Regions from separate parts of the Marinomonas rhizomae genome, predicted to be linked through region 3. Evidence: predicted binding sites of a transcription regulator. Region 3 holds the regulator's gene; each other region holds the start of a gene.

Region 1 (4,682 bases), 650 kb from region 3:
ACATTTTCACGGACTTTATCTGGTTCGTTACCGTAGCTCACTAAGCTAGCGTAAAGACTGATCTTGCCCGTAGTGCCGCCAAGAAATTTGTACAGGGGTTGCTTGGCATGCTGTGCTTTAAGATCCCAAATGGCAATATCGATTGCTGATAAGGCATAGAGCATAGGACCTGAGCTACCAAAGCTATGCAATGCACGCTTGGCTGCGTAGAGGTGTTGTTCGTAATTTGCGATGTTTTTGCCAACAAACATAGGTGCAACAAGGTGTTCTAAAGCCGCATAAGTCACGATGTTTGAAGCATGACCGAACGCTTCGCCCCAGCCAACTAGGCCGGTATCTGTTTCTACTTCAACGAGCAACGATTCCATCTTGTCGATATTAGGAGAGGCGCCGTTGAATTTGTCTTCCTCTTTTACAGGGGCGATGTCTCGTACTCCTGCCGTAAATGGAATGGCGATGCGCCTAATTGTTATTTTTGTAATTTTCATGGCTAAGAAAATCTCTGTCGATCTAATGTATTTAATTTGATGTAGTACATCATACAACTTACTTTTTATTGGTCAAGAGGTACGATGACTATTTTTTAATACGGGCTAACACCGAGTTTCTAGTCATTACTACGCCCAGTTACGATGATTTGTGAGGCGGATCTTTGTTTAATACCTTGTTTTATTTCGTTTTCCGTATTTCTTTTATATGTTGTATGATGACTTTTTTGGTTGTAGGAATAACTGAAAGTGAAACATGACCCTTTATTGTCCGCTAATTCTTCTGATGAGCCCCGTCGGGAGCAAAAACCACAACGGAATCTGGCGCAGAAACTGGTTCAAGAAATACTGCATAAAATTGAAAGTAAGGTTTTAGTTCCCGGTGATAAGTTGCCTAAAGAAGCGGATATCATGCAAGAGCATGGCGTTAGCCGTACGGTTGTACGAGAAGCACTGCAGCGCCTTCAAGCATCAGGAAACGTTGAAACCAAACACGGTATAGGCACCTTTGTTTTAAATAATAAAGGGCAAGGGCCAATGGATCTGTCGTTTGATTATGTCAACGATGCTGTAGAGATCTTGGAGTTGCGCATTGGATTGGAAGTGGAAATAGCCGGTTTGGCTGCGTTACGACGCACCGAAGAGCAGCTGGTGGAAATTCGCCAAGCATTAGATGCCTTGCGAGCCATAGATAGAAACGGTCATGTATCAGACGCCGGGTCAGCGGATTTTAACTTTCATTTATTAATCGCTAAATCAGCAGGCAATCATTACTTTGTCGATATCATGCAGCACATGGAAAATAGTTTAGTGCCACGTAAGCGCATAGATGTGTCTCATGTGAATCATGAACACGAAGAAGTATATACCGCGATCGAACGAGGGGATTCCTATGCTGCGCGGGCTGCAATGCGCTTACATCTAACCAACAGCAGAGAGCGGTTCTTGAAACTGGCAAGAAAGTGATTTCCCTGTGGTAATCACTTTTTGCCAAGTAATGTTTTAGGGGCTAGGCCAGCGGCCCACCGATAATAGTGGTGCGCAATCCTGCGATGATATTTTCGCCTGTTTCGTGCCTTAGTTCGTCGTACCAAGCTTGGGTTTCTTGCATGTTTTTACCATGAGTAACATCGCAACGTTTACGAGCTTTTAGTACAAGGTCTTTAACGCGATAGCGGCGCTCTTCTTCATATTGCTTCAAAGCGGCTAGCACACCAGAAACCGTTTTGCCTTTCTCTTTTAATTGATCCGCGAAACACTGACCAAGTACAACGGCGTCTTCGAGTGCAGAGCAACCGCCTTGGCCAATGTCTGGGGTTGTGCTGTGAGCCGCATCGCCAAGTAGGGCGATATTGCCTTTTACCAAGGTATCGAATGGCTCGATGTCATGAATTTCGATACGGTTTGTGGTTTCTGGATTAATGGCGGCAATCAGTTTTTGGACAGGTTCAGCCCAACCTTTAAAGTACCTCGTTAGATCAGCAACGACTGTGCTTCTGTCTTCCGCTAGGCCTTTTGGTAATGGCACATCAAAGAAGAAGTAAAAGCGACCATTGGCAATTGGCATAATAGAAACGCGTTTGCCTTCGCCAACAAAGGTTGTCCATTGATCGCCAGGGGCAATGCTTTCATCGATTTCTACCAAACCATTCCAGTTCACATAATCGGCGTAGCGACGTTCTGTTTGATAACCTATCACGTCAGCGCGTACGACAGAATGTGCGCCATCGGCCGCAATCATAAAATCACCCACGGCGCTGGTGCCATCGGTAAAATATGCGGTGACGCCTGTGTCACTCTGTTCGACTCTTTCAATGCGTTTGCCAAACTGGACTTTGTCGCGTCCCCACCAATCGATCATTTGGCTTTGTAAGTCTGCTCTTGATACAGGGCAAGGGCGTTCTCCAACCGCATCAACCAATGGTGCAAGACTGAACTGCGTCATCACGGAGCCAGTTATACCGTCGTGATAGGCCATGTTGTGCATCGGGCCACCGAGTTCGTCCATAATGCTGCCCATACCTAAATGGTTCATGCACTTTACACCGTTAGACCAAATAGAGAGCGCCGCGCCAACAGGTTTGATTTCTTTCACTGCTTCAAAAATTTCACACTCGATGCCTTGTTGCTTTAACGCAGCCGCTGCAGACATGCCGCCAATACCGCCGCCAATAATAAGTGCTTTCATACCATTCCCCTTTAATCTTTCGCTTCGTTGTCGTGTTGTCGTAGCGAATTTTTAATGTCTTGTTAAAGGAGTAAATGGCAATAAATATGCCATGAAACAAATGAGCCTATATTTATTTATGTGAAACCTTTGTTTTAGAGGGGTGCGTAATCGGTGGTGCTAGGTCAAAGAAGAAATAGGCTGGCTTTCTTCTTTGACCGATAGGGCAGGAAATGACTTATCTTGGTGCGGCTTTATTTATTTTTGCTCTATTTCGGCTCGTTAAATGTTGAGCTGGTTATTCAAGGCTAGCTGCCACGATAAGTACTGTAAGAATAAGGCGAAACCAGAAGAGGAACATGATAGTGAGCGTTTTCATCACTGATGCCGAAACGAATAATTACTGTATTTAAGAAGCTCGGACCCTCTTTTAGAGTGGCTTCATTAGAGCTGTCAGCAAAGTACTCATCAATGGCGAACTCCAGCTCATATATGCCTGCAGAGAAGCTATCCGCTTGTAATAAGGGCTGATCACAGCGACCATCATTGTTGGATATCGTGCTATGAATGAGCTGTCGTTGTCCGTCTTTAGTTTGCTGGTAAAGGTCGATTTTAACACCAGCGGCGGCGATGCCTTTTGTCGTATCTAAAATGTGTGTGGTTAAGTATCCCATTGTTTTACCTCAATCTAATCTGAAAACTAGCCTGCTTTTTGCAAGTAAGCGTCTTTATAAGTGAAATGGTGCTGAAAATATTGTTTCATAGAGATCAATATTTGTGCCATGTGTTCCTATAGCAAGCGTTTTTATTATTTATCGAGATTCGTTTAGAGATCTTTTTGTATAAGCCGTCAGAGATTGGAGTCCTATTATGCACGACCCGTTAGCTGTAATCAGTGAAATGGAAAAAGCGGATTTTATCGCGCTATTTAGCAGTATTTATGAACATTCCACTTGGGTGGCAGAAGAGCTATGGCGACAAAAAGCCTCGCACCCCAGCGAGTACTTTGACAGCATCGATAAAATCAAAGCCACTATGGCAGACATCGTAGAGCAAAGTACAGATGAACAAAAACTCATACTGCTACGTGCTCATCCAGATTTAGCTGGCAAAGCGGCGTTAGCGGGTGAACTCACTCATGCGTCAACCTCAGAGCAGTCAGGAGCAGGGCTGGATCAATGCTCAGAAGAAGAGTTGGCGCATTTTCTACAGCTGAACGATACATACCGAGAGAAGTTTGGCTTTCCCTTCATCATGGCCGTAAAAGGCGCGACCAAGGATCAGATACTTGCAGGCTTTGAATCTAGAACCCCCAATGACTGGCAAACAGAGTTTGACCGCGCCATGAGCGAAGTGCATAAAATTGCAGGGTTCAGATTGGCGGATTTGTAAAAGGAAAGACCTTTTTTGCAGGGCCTTTCCTTTATTGTTTTTTATAGCAAGGTTAAAAACTGTATTTTGCTTTTAAAGAGACAGTGCGAGGTTCACCTAAATAAACTGCATTTTGTGTGGAATCTGAACCAGCGCTGTAGTAATCCTCATCAAATATATTTGCAACGGTTAACTGCATACGTAGCTGGTCGTTTGCGAAACTAGGTTGGTACCAAAGGGTTACATCGGTTGTCGTATAAGCGTCGAGTTTGTAGTCGTAGTCTTTTCTACGATTTCCTGCACGCTCTCCTACATAAAGGATACCTGTACCGACTCCCCACTCTTCTGTAACATCATAAAATAACCAAGCACTTGCGTTGTGCATCGGCACATTGACTGGTTTATTCGCACTATCCGGAGAATCTACAAAATCAACGTCTGTATAGCCATATGAAAATAAGGTGGTTAATTGATCGTTGATGGCGTAATCACCATCAATTTCAAAACCTTGGCTGCGTTGTTTGTAGACATCATAACTAATTGGATTGCCATCGTTTCTATAAGCAACGTTATCTAAGTTGATATGGAATGCGGATGTTGTCAAATTAAGTTTGTGATTTAAGAGCGAAAACCTGATGCCTGCTTCGTATTGTGTA
Region 2 (4,682 bases), 1.5 Mb from region 3:
TTGGTGCGTTTGACTGCTTCAGGTCGTTGGTTTTGTATTTGTATTGATTTGCTATCACAGTCAGGAAGGTAATTTAGTGCCGCGTTGTTATTCAATGAAATACTAATCACGGCGTTAGGGTATATTTCTGATAGCCTAGGTATTTCTACTTGATTTATGTAGCGATTGATTTGCTCTTCAATCGGGCCGGCAAATAATAAGCCTGCTTGGAGACAAAAGAAGGCTATGCTTAGCCTTGAGATTCGCATGATTTGCTCTCTTTGTTTATTATTACGTGATAAATAAGATAGTTAGTAAAAAAATGAAATTCACTTTATCATTGGATGATGCATTTTAACAATTTGAGGTTATACCTCAGGCTAATGTTTACACATTTTGGAGGCGTTTATGGCTGGAGTTCTGGATACTGTTAACCAACGTACACAGCTAGTAGGGGAAAATCGACTAGAATTGCTTTTGTTTCGCTTAAATGGTAAGCAAATATACGGAATTAACGTCTTTAAAGTAAAAGAAGTACTTCAGTGTCCTAAATTAACCACCATGCCTCACAGTTCTCCGGTGGTTAGAGGGGTTGCTCACATTCGTGGCGGTACCATTCCTATTTTAGATTTAGGTTTGGCTACGGGAGCAAGTCCGATAGAAAATATTAGTCAGTGCTTTGTTATTATTACCGAGTACAACCGTAGGATTCAGGGGTTTTTAGTACGTGGTGTTGAGCGTATTGTAAATATGAACTGGAGTGATATTCAGCCACCACCAAAGGGATTGTCTAATGATAATTATCTGACAGCTGTGTGTCAGGTAGATAAAGAAATGGTCGAGATTATTGATGTTGAGCAGATACTTTCTGAGGTTGCGCCTACTCGTCAGGATATATCTGATGGTATTGTTAACGCTGGTGTAACTGAGAATGCGCAAAAGCATCATATTCTTATTGTTGATGATTCTTCTGTTGCGCGTAAGCAGATTAAGCGTTGTATGGAGCAGGTTGGTTTTGCCACTACTGTTTTATGTGATGGCCGCGAGGCACTTACTTATCTTCAGGGATTGGTGGCAGAGGGTAAAGATGTAACTAAGGAGTTTTCTATGGTTATTTCTGATATCGAAATGCCTGAGATGGATGGCTATACGTTAACAACAGCGATTCGTAATGACAGTCGTTTACAGGATTTATTTATTCTTCTTCATACTTCTTTAAGTGGTGTGTTTAACGAAGCAATGGTTAAAAAAGTTGGGGCGGATGGCTTTTTAGCGAAGTTTCAGCCGGACGAATTGGCTCGATTAGCGATAGAAACAGTGCAGGTGCAATCAGAGTGATGTTTGAGCTCTATGTAATAGAGTCTTGTTTATTGAACCTGTCACTTATGGAGTTTTAATGCTCAGTAGCACAAATGCAATTACACCTAATGGATATATCAGGTTCAGAGACTACCTACAGAAAGTGTGCGGTATTTCACTGAGTGATAATAAGCAATATTTAGTCGCTAGTCGGCTAGGGAAAATCTTGGAGAGAGAAGGTTTTTCTAAGATTGAGCAATTGGTTGATGCTCTAGAGCGATTAGGTGGCTCTAAATTAAAAGAAGAAGTCATTAATGCAATGACGACAAATGAAACTCTTTGGTTTAGGGATTCTCACCCTTTTGCGATTCTAAAAGATAAAGTGTTGCCAGAAATGACGGCGGCTCCCTTGAAAGTTTGGTCTGCGGCATCCTCTACGGGCCAAGAGCCATATTCGATAAGTATGGTAATTGAAGAATTTAAGTCTTCTCGCCCTGGCATATTGAAGCCGGGAGAGAAGATAGTGGCGACAGATATTTGTACTAATATACTGCAGCACGCTAAACAGGGGGAGTACGACAGTTTAGCGATCGCTCGAGGTCTTGGTGCAGATTTACAGCGTCGTTATTTTGATAAAATAAATGACTTAACTTGGAAGATTAAACCTCATCTAAGCTCTCGTGTGGATTTTAAGTACTTAAATCTTATCGATTCTTTTTCTATGTTAGGTAAGTTTGATGTTATTTTTTGTCGAAATGTTCTGATTTATTTCACTGTCGACCTTAAGTTGGACATTTTAAAAAGGATGCATGCCTCATTAAAGCCAGGTGGTTATTTATTTCTCGGTGGATCTGAGGCGTTGAGTGGATTGTCTGATTATTTTGAGATCGTTCAGTGTCATCCGGGTATTGTCTACAGAGCAAAAGCTTTGTAATTAACGCTATGTTTTTAGCTCTATCTTGAAAGCCCGTCTAACTTGGTTAGACGGGCTTTTTGTTATATCTGTTCTGCCGTTTTTCTTGCCGCTTTTTGCCGTTCATATGTTTTATTTTAATAAGTATTTGATTTTAAAGGCTTTTGTTTTTTGGCATTATATTTGCTTTAAGTTAGTCATACACAAAAAGAATTTTTTTATTGAGGGTTGAATGGCTATATCTTTCGCTAGTGCATTTGCAGGACACGACAAAACGCTGGAGTTTAGAAGTGCGAGAGCGGCTGTTCTTGCAAATAATATCGCCAACGCAGACACACCGAACTTTAAGGCGAGAGATATTTCATTTAATGCTCATTTAAACAAAGAGCAAAGCAGGTTGCGATTGGCCGGAACTAACTCTCGACATATATCTGCTGAAGGATCTGCCGGTGAGTCTGATGGGTTGCTGTATCGTAATGCTAGTCAGCCATCATTGGATGGGAATACGGTCGATATGCAGAGAGAGCAAGCTGAATTTGCGCAGAACTCATTGCAATTCGATACCAGTTTTATGTTCTTGGATCGAAAAATTAACGGTATGAAAAAAGCGCTTGCTGGGAATTAATAACGATGTCATTGAGTAATATTTTCACTATATCTGGATCTGCAATGAGTGCTCAAACTGTCCGTTTAAATACAGTTGCGAGTAACATGGCGAACGTTGATAGTGCTGCTAGTTCAGCTGATCAAACTTATCGTGCTCGTAAGCCTGTATTTTCCAAAATGATGAATGACAGTATGCACCAGTATGGTTGGGGTAATACTAAGGTTGATAACAGTGGTGCTGGTATAGGTGTCAAGGTTGACGGTATTGTTGAATCAGATGCACCTTTACAGCCAAGATACGAGCCTGATCATCCGATGGCAAATGAAGATGGTTATGTGTTTTACCCGAACGTAAATCCAATAGAAGAGATGGCCGATATGATGTCAGCTTCTCGATCTTTCCAGACAAATGTGGAAATTATGAACTCAGCAAAAAGTATGATGCAGAAAATGCTCACACTTGGGCAATCATAGGAGCTGACAGATGGCAAATATATCTGATACCAAGGGTCTTAATGGATTAATCTCCCAATATGGAACCGAAGCAGCTAAGTCAAAAGCAGGTATTGAAAAAACTGAGGTTGAAAAAGACGAGGCGGCGTTAGCGGATCAAAATGTTTTTTTAAAGCTCTATATTGAGCAGCTTAAGGGACAAGACCCAACTGCGCCTCAAGATACTAATGATATGGTGGCGCAAATGTCCCAGTTTAGCTCTCTTGAGAGGCTAACTAGTATTTCTGATCAGCTGGAAAATATGGCGACTTCACTTACTTCTAATCAAGCGCTTAGTGCTTCAACTTTGGTTGGGAAATCTATTCTGCTGGATGGCAATAGTGTGAAAGTGACAGATGGTTTGGAAGAGGTTCAATTGAGAACTGTAATACCAGACAATTCACAGTCAGCAACATTAAAAATATACGATGCAGATAATCGTCTTGTTCGAACAGCCATGCTTAGCTCTGGTGAATATAAATGGGACAAGCTAGATGATGATGGAAATACTTTGCCGCCTGGCGAATACCGTTTTGCCGCCTCTTCAACTAATGATAAAGGTGAAGTGTCAGCGATGGGTACTCAGCTTCCAACGCGAATTCAAGGTGTCACCATAAATGGTGAAAATGGCACAGTTTTGAACGTGGAAAACCACGGCAAAATCAAACTTACGAATGAATTAGAAATATTAGGGTGATTGGAGAATATTATGGGATTCAATACAGCACTGTCTGGCATTAAAGCGTCTGCCGATTATTTAAGTGTTACCGGTAATAACATTGCCAACGCCGATACTACCGGCTTTAAAAAGTCGCGTATTGAGTTTGATGACCTTTACAATACGAGCGTTCTAGGTGCCGGAAGTGGTAATAGTATTGGCTCAGGTGTGAGTGTAAGTAAGGTTGCCCAAGAGTTTGCACCAGGTAACTTGGCTTATACTGATAACAACCTTGATTTGGCTGTTGATGGGTCAGGCTTTTTTGTGTTGGATGCTGGCGTTGCTCAGACATACACAAGGGCGGGTAATTTCAAACTGGATGAGAATGGTTTTTTAGTTACCAATACAGGAAGCAATGTTCAAGGTTTTAACGCGGTAGATAATGTTGTTGGTGGAAACTTAGAAAAGTTAAAAGTTCCAACAGATAGAATTGCACCTGAAGCAACGACTTCTATGGAATTAAAAGTGAACTTGGACTCAGACAGTAAAGATGTGCCAGCCTTTATTAGTGCTGATTTTGATCCAACAAACCCAGACTCGTATAATTATACTCAGACCCAAGGTGTTGTGGATGGCAATGGTAAGAGTCATGTTGTCACTTATTATTATGCTAAGAGTGAGTTGCCAAATACCTATCAAGTTCATGTTACTGTGGATGGTAATTTGAAAGATGAC
Region 3 (4,682 bases):
GATACAAGCACAATACCTTAAAGTATCGACAGACCCTCAAACACGAAAATTCAACAGCCTAGAAGCGAGTGGCAGTCCAGCAAAATTCAGTCAGCAAGTAGATTGGAGCGGGAACATTGTCATCAGTAAAGGCAATGAAATTCGTTATTTAACCAGCGAATCAAAGCTAGAAATCATGGGGAATGGCTACCTAAGTCGAATGCAAAACTCCATCACGGCAGACTACATACTCTATATGATCCAAGATGGCACCTTCAGTGCCGAGAAAAAAGATTCAGGGCGCGTATCAATGACACTACAACCACAAGCGCCACAAAACGAACCAGCACCTGAGACGAAAAAATAGATGGCACTATTAGAAGCAAAACACCTTGCAAAAAGCTACAAAAAACGCCAAGTCGTAAAGGATGTATCTATCTCGGTTGAATCTGGCGAAGCTGTTGGGTTACTAGGCCCAAATGGCGCAGGCAAAACAACATGTTTTTATATGATCGTAGGCATGGTGACAAATGATGCGGGTGGCGTTTTTATTGACGGTGTCGATGTGACTGGCGATGCTATGCATACACGTGCGCAAAAAGGCATCGGCTACCTTCCACAAGAAGCATCAATTTTTCGTAAGATGACCGTTGAAGACAACATTCTAGCCATCTTAGAAACACGCAAAGAACTAACAAAAACACAACAAAATGAGCGACTGGAAGAACTTCTTGAAGAGTTTCACATTACTCATATTCGCACCAACCTAGGCATGGCATTATCAGGCGGAGAAAGACGCAGAGTAGAAATAGCCAGAGCCGTTGCGATGAACCCAAAATTCATCTTACTTGATGAACCCTTTGCTGGCGTAGACCCGATTTCGGTCGGAGATATAAAGCACATTATTAAACACCTCCAAGAGAGTGGAATCGGCGTTCTAATTACCGACCATAATGTCAGAGAGACTCTAGACATCTGTGACAAAGCTTACATTGTTGGCAATGGTTACATTATTGCATCCGGTGACGCCAATACCGTCATTAACAATGAACAAGTCAAAAAGGTCTATTTAGGTGACGACTTCCGTCTGTAACCCCTTATCATTGCTGTAGAAAGGGAGTAGTATGCACAACTCATTCCAATTCATTCAATTAGAAGAAAGAGTTGCTCTATGAAGCAGTCTTTACAATTAAAGCTCGGCCAACAGCTGACAATGACGCCTCAACTGCAACAGGCTATTCGCTTGCTGCAGCTTTCTACGTTGGATTTAAAACAAGAAATACACGAATTCCTTGAATCTAACCCGCTGCTTGAGCTAGACGACGACGAACAACTGCATAACGAAATACCAGCCAGCATAGAATCCAAAAGTGCCCCTGAGACAACCGTCGATAACAACGAAGAAGCACGCGTTGAATCAGAGTGGACTGAAAGCATCCCCGAAGAACTATCTATCGATAGTAACTGGGATGACACCTATCAAAGTTCTGCCGCTGTCAGTGATCACAATAGTTATGAAGGTGACGGAGACTTCGAAAGTCGCAACGCTCCAGCTGAAAGTATCCAAGACCATCTAATTTGGCAATTGAACTTAACTCACATGTCAGACCGTGACATTGAAATTGCTTATGCCATTATTGAATGCGTTCAACCTGATGGCTACTTAAGCATTTCTACCGATGACATTTGTGAGTCCCTTGGCATCGAATTAGAAGACCTAGAAATAGAAGAAGTCATTGCTGTGCAACATAGACTGCAACGCTTCGACCCTGTTGGCGTATGCTCAATCGACCTACGCGACTGCCTTCTAGTACAATTAGAAGCCTTCCAGAGTCATCCGCTTTATAAAAGCACATACAACCTTATTGACCATTACCTACCACTATTAGGTAATCGAGATTTCGCACAACTGAGCCGCAAAACGAAACTAAAAGACGAAGCGCTAAAAGAAGTCGTCAACTTGATTCAACAGCTTAACCCGCGCCCAGGTTCAGTGATCGACGCAGATGATACAGATTACGTCATTCCTGATGTTTCAGTGAAAAAGCGTCATGGTGTATGGCAAGTTGAGCTAAACAACGACGCCCTACCGCCAATCAAAATCAATGAAACCTATTCTGCGATGGCGAGCACAGCGGCAACTACAGAAGACGCCACTTACATCAAAACCTCTCTTCAAGAAGCAAAATGGTTCATGAAGAGCTTGCAGAGCCGCAACGAAACATTATTGAAAGTGGCCAGCTGCATTGTAAGTCGACAAATTGATTTCTTCGAACTCGGTGAAGAAGCCATGAAACCCATGGTGCTTCATGATGTTGCAGAAGAAGTGGGTATGCATGAGTCAACCATTTCACGGGTGACGACGCAAAAATACATGCACACACCAAAAGGTATTTTTGAGCTTAAATATTTTTTCTCCAGCCACGTGAATACCGCCTCTGGAGGAGAATGTTCTTCTACCGCAATACGAGCTATGATTAAGAAGCTTGTGTCAGATGAACCAGCGAAAAAGCCATTAAGTGATAACAAGCTAGCGGCTATTTTAGCAGACCAAGGCATACAGGTTGCGCGACGTACTGTAGCCAAATATCGAGAGGCGATGAACATCCCTCCTTCCAATGAACGAAAACGACTGATCTAAACGGATACCATTTTATCATGTCCTTGAAATCATTATTAAAAGCAGAACTTGTTCTCGCAAAACAAGACATTGTTAGTAAGAAACGCGTCCTTGAGAGCCTTGCTGAAGTCGCTTCCAACCGCCTTCATTGCAACAACGAAGAAATCTATGACGCACTACTTGGCCGAGAAAAACTAGGCAGTACAGGCATTGGTAATGGCATTGCTATTCCGCATTGTCGTCTAGAGTCGGCAAACCACACAGCTATCGTTGTCATGTCACTGCAAACTCCAATTGATTTTGACTCTATCGATAAACGAGCGGTCGACCTAATATTTGCGCTGATTGTGCCACCTCAAGAATGCGATCAACACCTTTCTACATTGGCTCAAATCGCTGAGTTAGCACAATCTCCAGAATCACTGGATAAATTACGTGCGGCACAAAGCAGCGAAGAACTATTCAATATATTTGACTCATTAATATAGGAAATAAGCATGCAGGAAGAGTCCGTCACAATCATAAACAAACTGGGCTTGCATGCTCGCGCAGCGGGCAAGCTGGTTGAAACAACCTCTCGTTTCTCTTGCGACATCACCATAGAAAAAGAAGGCCGCAATGTTGATGGAAAAAGCATTATGGCCATGATGATGCTGGCCGCTGGCAAAGGCACTGAAATTCGTGTCAAAACCAACGGTGAAGATGAAAACGACGCAATTAAAGCGGTGATAGAATTAATTAACAATCGTTTTGGTGAAGACGAGTAAGGAATCAATGTCAGAGCAAAACACGCTTAACCACCTGCAAACGGTCACCGAATCGCTCGAATCTGGTGCCACCATGCAAATCCGTTATTTACTTAACGGCGCTTTGCCAGCTCAGGACGTTGCTCGCCTATTAGAGTCCTCCCCTCCCAAAGAACGTAAGCTTCTTTGGGAGCTAATTGAAGCCAAAAATGAAGGCGAAGTACTGCAATATCTGAGCGAAGATATTGGCGTACAATTCATGAAAAACATGGATACAGAGCGATTAATCGCCGTATCCGAACATTTTGAAAGCGATGACCTTGCCGATTTACTACAACATTTACCAGAAAAAATAGTAAAAGAAGTGCTTGCGTCCATGACGACGCAAGACAGAACAAGAGTTGAAGCACTATTAAGCTACTCGGAAGATTCTGCCGGCGGCTTGATGAACACGGACACCATCACCATACGTCCGAATATCACCGTCGACCTGGTGTTTCGCTACTTACGCAGACACAACTCCCTACCAGACATGACAGACAGTCTACTTGTTGTCAGCCGCTCTGATCGCTTGCTAGGCACCTTGCCCCTGACCACACTATTAGTCTCTGACATCAACGCCACAGTGCGCGATATCATGGAAACAGAATTCACCGTCATTGACGCAGAAACCCAAGCCAGTGAAGTAGCACAACTTTTTGAAAAGATGGACTTGGTTTCTGCCCCCGTCATTGATGGAAAAACAAAAAAGTTACTTGGTCGTATTACCATCGATGACGTTGTTGACGTTATCCGTGATGAAGCCGAACACTCCATGTTAAGCATGGCGGGTCTTGATGATGACGAAGATACCTTCGCCCCTATCATGAAAACCACCAAGCGACGTGCAGTGTGGCTTGGCATAAACCTAATAACAGCCTTCACCGCATCGTATGTAATAGGTTTATTCCAAGACACTCTGGACCAAGTTGTCGCACTCGCCATACTCATGCCCATTGTTGCCAGCATGGGCGGCATTGCCGGATCACAAGTGCTCACTCTGGTCATTCGGGGTATCGCACTCAACCAAATTGGTTCCACCAATACCCGTTGGCTACTCAACAGAGAACTTATTGTTGGGCTCATTAACGGCCTACTTTGGGCAACCGTTATTGCCGCTCTCACCGCACTTTGGTTTGACAACATCAAGATTGCCTATATCATTGCGGGAGCTATCATAATAAATCTGCTATTTGCAGCCACCACTGGTACACTTCTGCCGATTTTGCTGAAAAAAATTGGCATCGACCCTGCCCTTGCAGGCAGCGTAATTTTGACTACCGTGACCGACGTGGTTG
Region 4 (4,682 bases), 1.4 Mb from region 3:
AATAGAAGAAGTCCTAGAGAAAATTAAAGCAGAACAATCAGCTTAATAATCTAACGCTTCATTTGAACATAGAAAAGATGACAAAAAAGAAAAGCCCCATGCTACTTTCCAACCAAAGGACAAATAGCAAGGGGCTTTTTCCGTTTAAAATAACTTACCTACTTATAGGTTAGAAAGGATATGGTGTAGCAGATTGCTTAACCGTTACCCATTGCCAATGTGTATAAAGATCCCAATCCGCAGGACCACAAACCGAATTTCCATTACCTGATGCACCACAACCACCAAATGGGTTGATGCATTCATCATTAACGGTTTGATCATTGATATGCAGCAAACCAACATGTAGCTGAGCACCAATGCGCTGCGCACGGGAAAGATCATTCGAAATAACCGCGCCCGCTAAACCATATTGAGTATTATTGGCCATCGCAATCGCTTCATCATCGCCTTTAAAGGTGACGATATTGACCACTGGGCCAAAAATTTCCTCTTCAAAAGAGCGCATTCCCGGTTTCACATTACTCAACACCGTTGGCGAGTAAAAAGGCCCGTCATGCGTTCCGCCCGCTTCTAATTTAGCGCCCGCAGCAATGGTGTCTTGCACAATGGCATGTACTTTTTCAAGTTGGCGCTGATTAATCAGCGGGCCCAAAGCCACTTTCCCAGACACAGGATCGCCAACCGGTAAATGTTGTGCTTTTTCGACGATTTTTGCGGTTAACGCTTCTGCAATACTCTCTTGTACGAGAATACGACCAGACGCCATGCAAATTTGCCCTTGGTGGAAATACGCGCCCCAAGCAATATTGCTCGCAGCCACATCAAGATCGGCGTCTTCAAGAATAATCAGTGAGCTCTTACCGCCTAACTCAAGAGACACTTTTTTCAAGTTACGGCCGCAGGCTTCACCAACTTTACGACCCGCTGCAGTCGACCCAGTGAACGCCACCATACCTATTTCTGGCGCGGCGCAAAGAGCTTCTCCGGCTTCAACGCCACCAGGTAAAACTTGGAATACGCCTTTTGGCAAACCAGCGGCTTCCAAAGCAAGGGCGAGAATAAAGCCACCCGTTACTGGCGTTTGAAGGTCTGGCTTAGTCACAACGGCATTACCCGTCGCTAAGGCTGGCGCAATAGATCGAATCGAAAGAATCATCGGAAAATTAAACGGCGAAATAACACCCACCACACCAATAGCCTTGCGTGTCGCATAAGACATACGTTCAGGAACAGAAGGCAACGTCAGGCCATTAGGCTCCAAGGTCATATTGGCCGCCAATTGCAGGATTAAAATGGCTTCTTTTACTTCGTGCTGACCTTTAGAAATAATGCCGCCCGTTTCACGCGCGATATACAAAGCAAGCTCCTCGGCATTCTCTTGAATAAAATGCGCCGCTTTATGAAACAAGGCTGCCTTGTCTCTTGGTGGGACTTTGACCCATTCTTTTTGCGCTTCATGCGCTCGCTGACATGCGGCATAAACATCGTCTGCCGAGGCAATACCAACGTCGCTTAAAGGCTTACCCGTTGCGGGTTCCATGACCTCTTGCTTATTTGAAGCCGCAACCCAATCACCCGTAAAAAACGTCCCTGACCATTTTTTTGATTCCAGTACGGATACCGTCATATCTGCTCTCCTATTTATTTTTATTTAATGGTTTATACCTAAAGCAATACCTATGCCGAAATATTATTATTTTTCTTTCACTCTCAATAGAAGTGTCAAACCATTGATAACTAATGCATTTCAATCAATATAAAACTAGAAAGTACGATCTAGCATAGCTTAAATATTAAACAGCGCACTTGACGATATCATTAAACTCAATCAACACTAGGAAAAAAGCAGTTGATCATTTCATCAATTAGATGGAAGAGGAAAATAATAATGACAGACTCGCATCGTATTTCTTTGGCAGATTTGGCTAAAAACAGCAAAAAGATCTTACTCAAAGGCTGCTCCAGTGAACTAGATGGCCAAAATGCCCCCACCGTAGAAGAGCTGACCGAATGCCTATTTTTCTCGCCAGGTGATGGCCGTATTTGGTTAGACGATCAACGCATGCTGCTGATTCACAGCTCCTCATTTGGGCTGCTGCGGCGCGAAATAATTGATTCTCTTGGTCTCGATAAGTCTCGCGACATTCTCACTCGAACCGGTTATTTGTCCGGTCTTCGTGACGCAGAACTCATTCAAAAACGCTGGCCAGATTCCGATCCTGCCTCCATTTTTGAAGCCGGCACTCACCTTCATGGTTTAGAAGGTGTTGTCAAAGTGGAAACCATTTTCTTTGAGTTTGATACAGAAAAAGGCGTATATGACGGTGAGTTTTTTTGGCATCACAGCAGTGAAGACGAAGAGCACATTGCCGCCTATGGCATTGGTAGCTACCCCGCCTGCTGGATGGAATTAGGCTACGCCATCGGCTATGTCTCTGGTTTGGTCGGCTCTTTGGTGATTTTCCGAGAGGTAGAATGCCAGTCTATGGGACACTCCATCTGCCGAGTCGTCGGTAAATCCGCTGAACTTTGGGATGATATCGAAGACGACATTCGATTCCTGAATGTCACTACCAACGCTGCCGACATGCGTATAAAACCAGACCCGCAGCTCGATAAAATGGAACCAGAAACATCAGACGACCAACCCAAGATGATTGGTGTTTCCGCTGCGTTTACCGCCGCAAATCATTCATTACAAAAAGTGGCGCCAACCAATGCAACGGTATTATTCACTGGAGAATCAGGCGTCGGTAAAGAGCTTTTTGCCAGCATGCTGCATAAGTTTAGTCATCAAACGGGCCCGTTTGTGGCATTTAACTGCGCCGCCATTCCTGAAAGCCTAATGGAAACAGAACTATTTGGTGTCGAAAAAGGCGCCTATACTGGTGCAACGAGTAGCCGCCCTGGACGCTTCGAGCGAGCAAACGGTGGCACGCTCTTCTTGGATGAAATTGGGACTCTTAGCCTTGCTGGGCAAAGTAAATTATTGCGCGTCTTACAAGAAAAAGAAGTAGAGCGAGTCGGAGGTATCTCGGCAATTAAAGTCAATGTTAGAGTCGTCGCAGCAACCAATGTCGACCTACGTAAGGCCGTTGAAAAAGGCGAATTCCGCGAAGATCTATTCTTTCGTTTAAACGTATTCCCTATCCATCTACCACCACTAAGAGATAGAAAAGCCGATATTCCCCTGCTCGTTAACCACTTCTATCATCAGTTTTGCCAACTGCATCAAAAAGCCCCTTCGGGCATGGCGCAATCCGCGCGACAGGCGCTATTAAATTATCGCTTTCCGGGTAACATTCGTGAGCTACAAAATTTAATGGAACGCGGCGTGATCGCTTCCGAAGAAGGTGAGCCCATTGATCTCCCGCATTTATTTAGAAATGAATTTATTCCCGAAGAGATTATTTACTCAGTGAATCATCAAGGCACGTTAAGCCATGCTGATAGCAAAAAAGCATCCACTGAATCGCTCTTGGAGCAGATCACGCAATTTGTCGGTGGGAAAGATCATCTAGATATTGAAAAGCTCGAACAAAATTTATTACAAGAAGCCGTAGATAATGCTCAAGGCAATTTATCTGAAGCCGCCAGACGAGTTGGTCTAAGCAGACCCCAACTGGCTTATCGCCTCAAAAAAAATAAGTAAGGCAGAAAAATGGTCATTTAAAATAGAGTAACGCCATGAGGAAGCGTGATCATGGTGCCACTCTATTTGTTGCAGTCTGTCGTATTGCACGTCGTTACAAATAAGTCGAAGCCAGTCCGCCATCTATAGGAATATTTGCACCACACACCCAGCGGGATGCATCGGAACAGAGAAAAGCAATCACTTCTGCCACTTCATCCGAATAAGCGGGACGCAACATGCGTTCGGCGTCTTTTTGGACTCGCTCTTCACCCAACATAGACACAAAATCACCTAAAATGGGCGTAAAGACAGGACCAGGAGCCACACAGTTCATACGTATGCCATGATCACGAAACCAAGTAAAAGCTTGCTGCGTAGACCAAACAATCAAGGCTTCTTTAAAATATTGATAGCAGGTTTCTTGTGGCACTGGATTCTTTTTCAGCCAAGCAGCGCCTTCTTCAAAATAAGAGGTATCAGCCAAGGTTTTATGCTGTTCAAGACGTTCTGGCCATTCAATACCTAGAACAGAAGCCACATGCACAATGCTGGCCCCTTGATTGAATCTAGGAATCAAAGCTTCACTTAAATGGCGTAACCCCAAGTAATTAACTCGACCAACCAAATCAGCCTCAGCCGTACCAGGAACACCTGCAATATTACATAGAGCATCGATTTTTTCTGGCAATAAATCCAAAGCCGTATCAATCGCGGTAGGATTACCCAAATCAATTTGGACAAAACCATCCAACGTCATACTAGGTTCATTGCGATCAACCCCTATAACCCGTGCACCATGGAAACGAGCCAGCCTTGCAACGTCAGCACCGATACCAGAAGACACACCGGTGATTACGATCGTTTTATTCGTTAACATTATCTTGTTTCTCCTTATTTTTTTTATGAAACCGACAGAGTAGAAAAACGCCACTGTGCTAATCAGTTACAAGGAGAATTGCATGGAATATGCCCAAATCGAAAAAACAACCATAATTTTATTTTATGCTTCTTAAGGCATTGATATTCATATTGATTTCTTATCAAG

The links. The regulator sigma-54, encoded in region 3, starts transcription at its own class of promoters, with help from an activator protein. The targets are predictions, from matches to a motif close to TGGCACNNNNNTTGCTNT.
Region 1: hpxO (FAD-dependent urate hydroxylase HpxO) is a predicted target of sigma-54. The motif match lies at 2,751-2,768, and genes of this name have one in related genera.
Region 2: flgB (flagellar basal body rod protein FlgB) is a predicted target of sigma-54. The motif match lies at 2,364-2,381, and genes of this name have one in related genera.
Region 4: KDW99_RS02345 (benzaldehyde dehydrogenase) is a predicted target of sigma-54. The motif match lies at 1,671-1,688, and genes of this name have one in related genera.

Annotation. Positions count from the first base shown of each region.
Region 1 covers NZ_CP073343.1:2,608,721-2,613,402, reverse strand. The annotation lists gene KDW99_RS12425 (mandelate racemase/muconate lactonizing enzyme family protein) at 1-488, opposite strand, end outside; gene KDW99_RS12420 (FadR/GntR family transcriptional regulator) at 738-1,454, shown strand; gene hpxO (FAD-dependent urate hydroxylase HpxO) at 1,498-2,676, opposite strand; gene uraH (hydroxyisourate hydrolase) at 2,964-3,329, opposite strand; gene uraD (2-oxo-4-hydroxy-4-carboxy-5-ureidoimidazoline decarboxylase) at 3,526-4,047, shown strand; gene KDW99_RS12400 (TonB-dependent siderophore receptor) at 4,100-4,682, opposite strand, start outside.
Region 2 covers NZ_CP073343.1:3,446,957-3,451,638, reverse strand. The annotation lists gene flgA (flagellar basal body P-ring formation chaperone FlgA) at 1-248, opposite strand, end outside; gene KDW99_RS16275 (chemotaxis protein CheV) at 388-1,317, shown strand; gene KDW99_RS16270 (CheR family methyltransferase) at 1,376-2,212, shown strand; gene flgB (flagellar basal body rod protein FlgB) at 2,424-2,816, shown strand; gene flgC (flagellar basal body rod protein FlgC) at 2,822-3,271, shown strand; gene KDW99_RS16255 (flagellar hook assembly protein FlgD) at 3,282-3,986, shown strand; gene KDW99_RS16250 (flagellar hook-basal body complex protein) at 3,999-4,682, shown strand, end outside.
Region 3 covers NZ_CP073343.1:1,954,826-1,959,507, reverse strand. The annotation lists gene lptA (lipopolysaccharide transport periplasmic protein LptA) at 1-346, shown strand, start outside; gene lptB (LPS export ABC transporter ATP-binding protein) at 347-1,072, shown strand; gene KDW99_RS09215 (RNA polymerase factor sigma-54) at 1,151-2,620, shown strand; gene ptsN (PTS IIA-like nitrogen regulatory protein PtsN) at 2,638-3,087, shown strand; gene KDW99_RS09205 (HPr family phosphocarrier protein) at 3,097-3,366, shown strand; gene mgtE (magnesium transporter) at 3,374-4,682, shown strand, end outside.
Region 4 covers NZ_CP073343.1:526,187-530,868, reverse strand. The annotation lists gene KDW99_RS02350 (DsbA family oxidoreductase) at 1-46, shown strand, start outside; gene KDW99_RS02345 (benzaldehyde dehydrogenase) at 170-1,630, opposite strand; gene KDW99_RS02340 (sigma-54-dependent Fis family transcriptional regulator) at 1,892-3,655, shown strand; gene KDW99_RS02335 (coniferyl-alcohol dehydrogenase) at 3,750-4,514, opposite strand.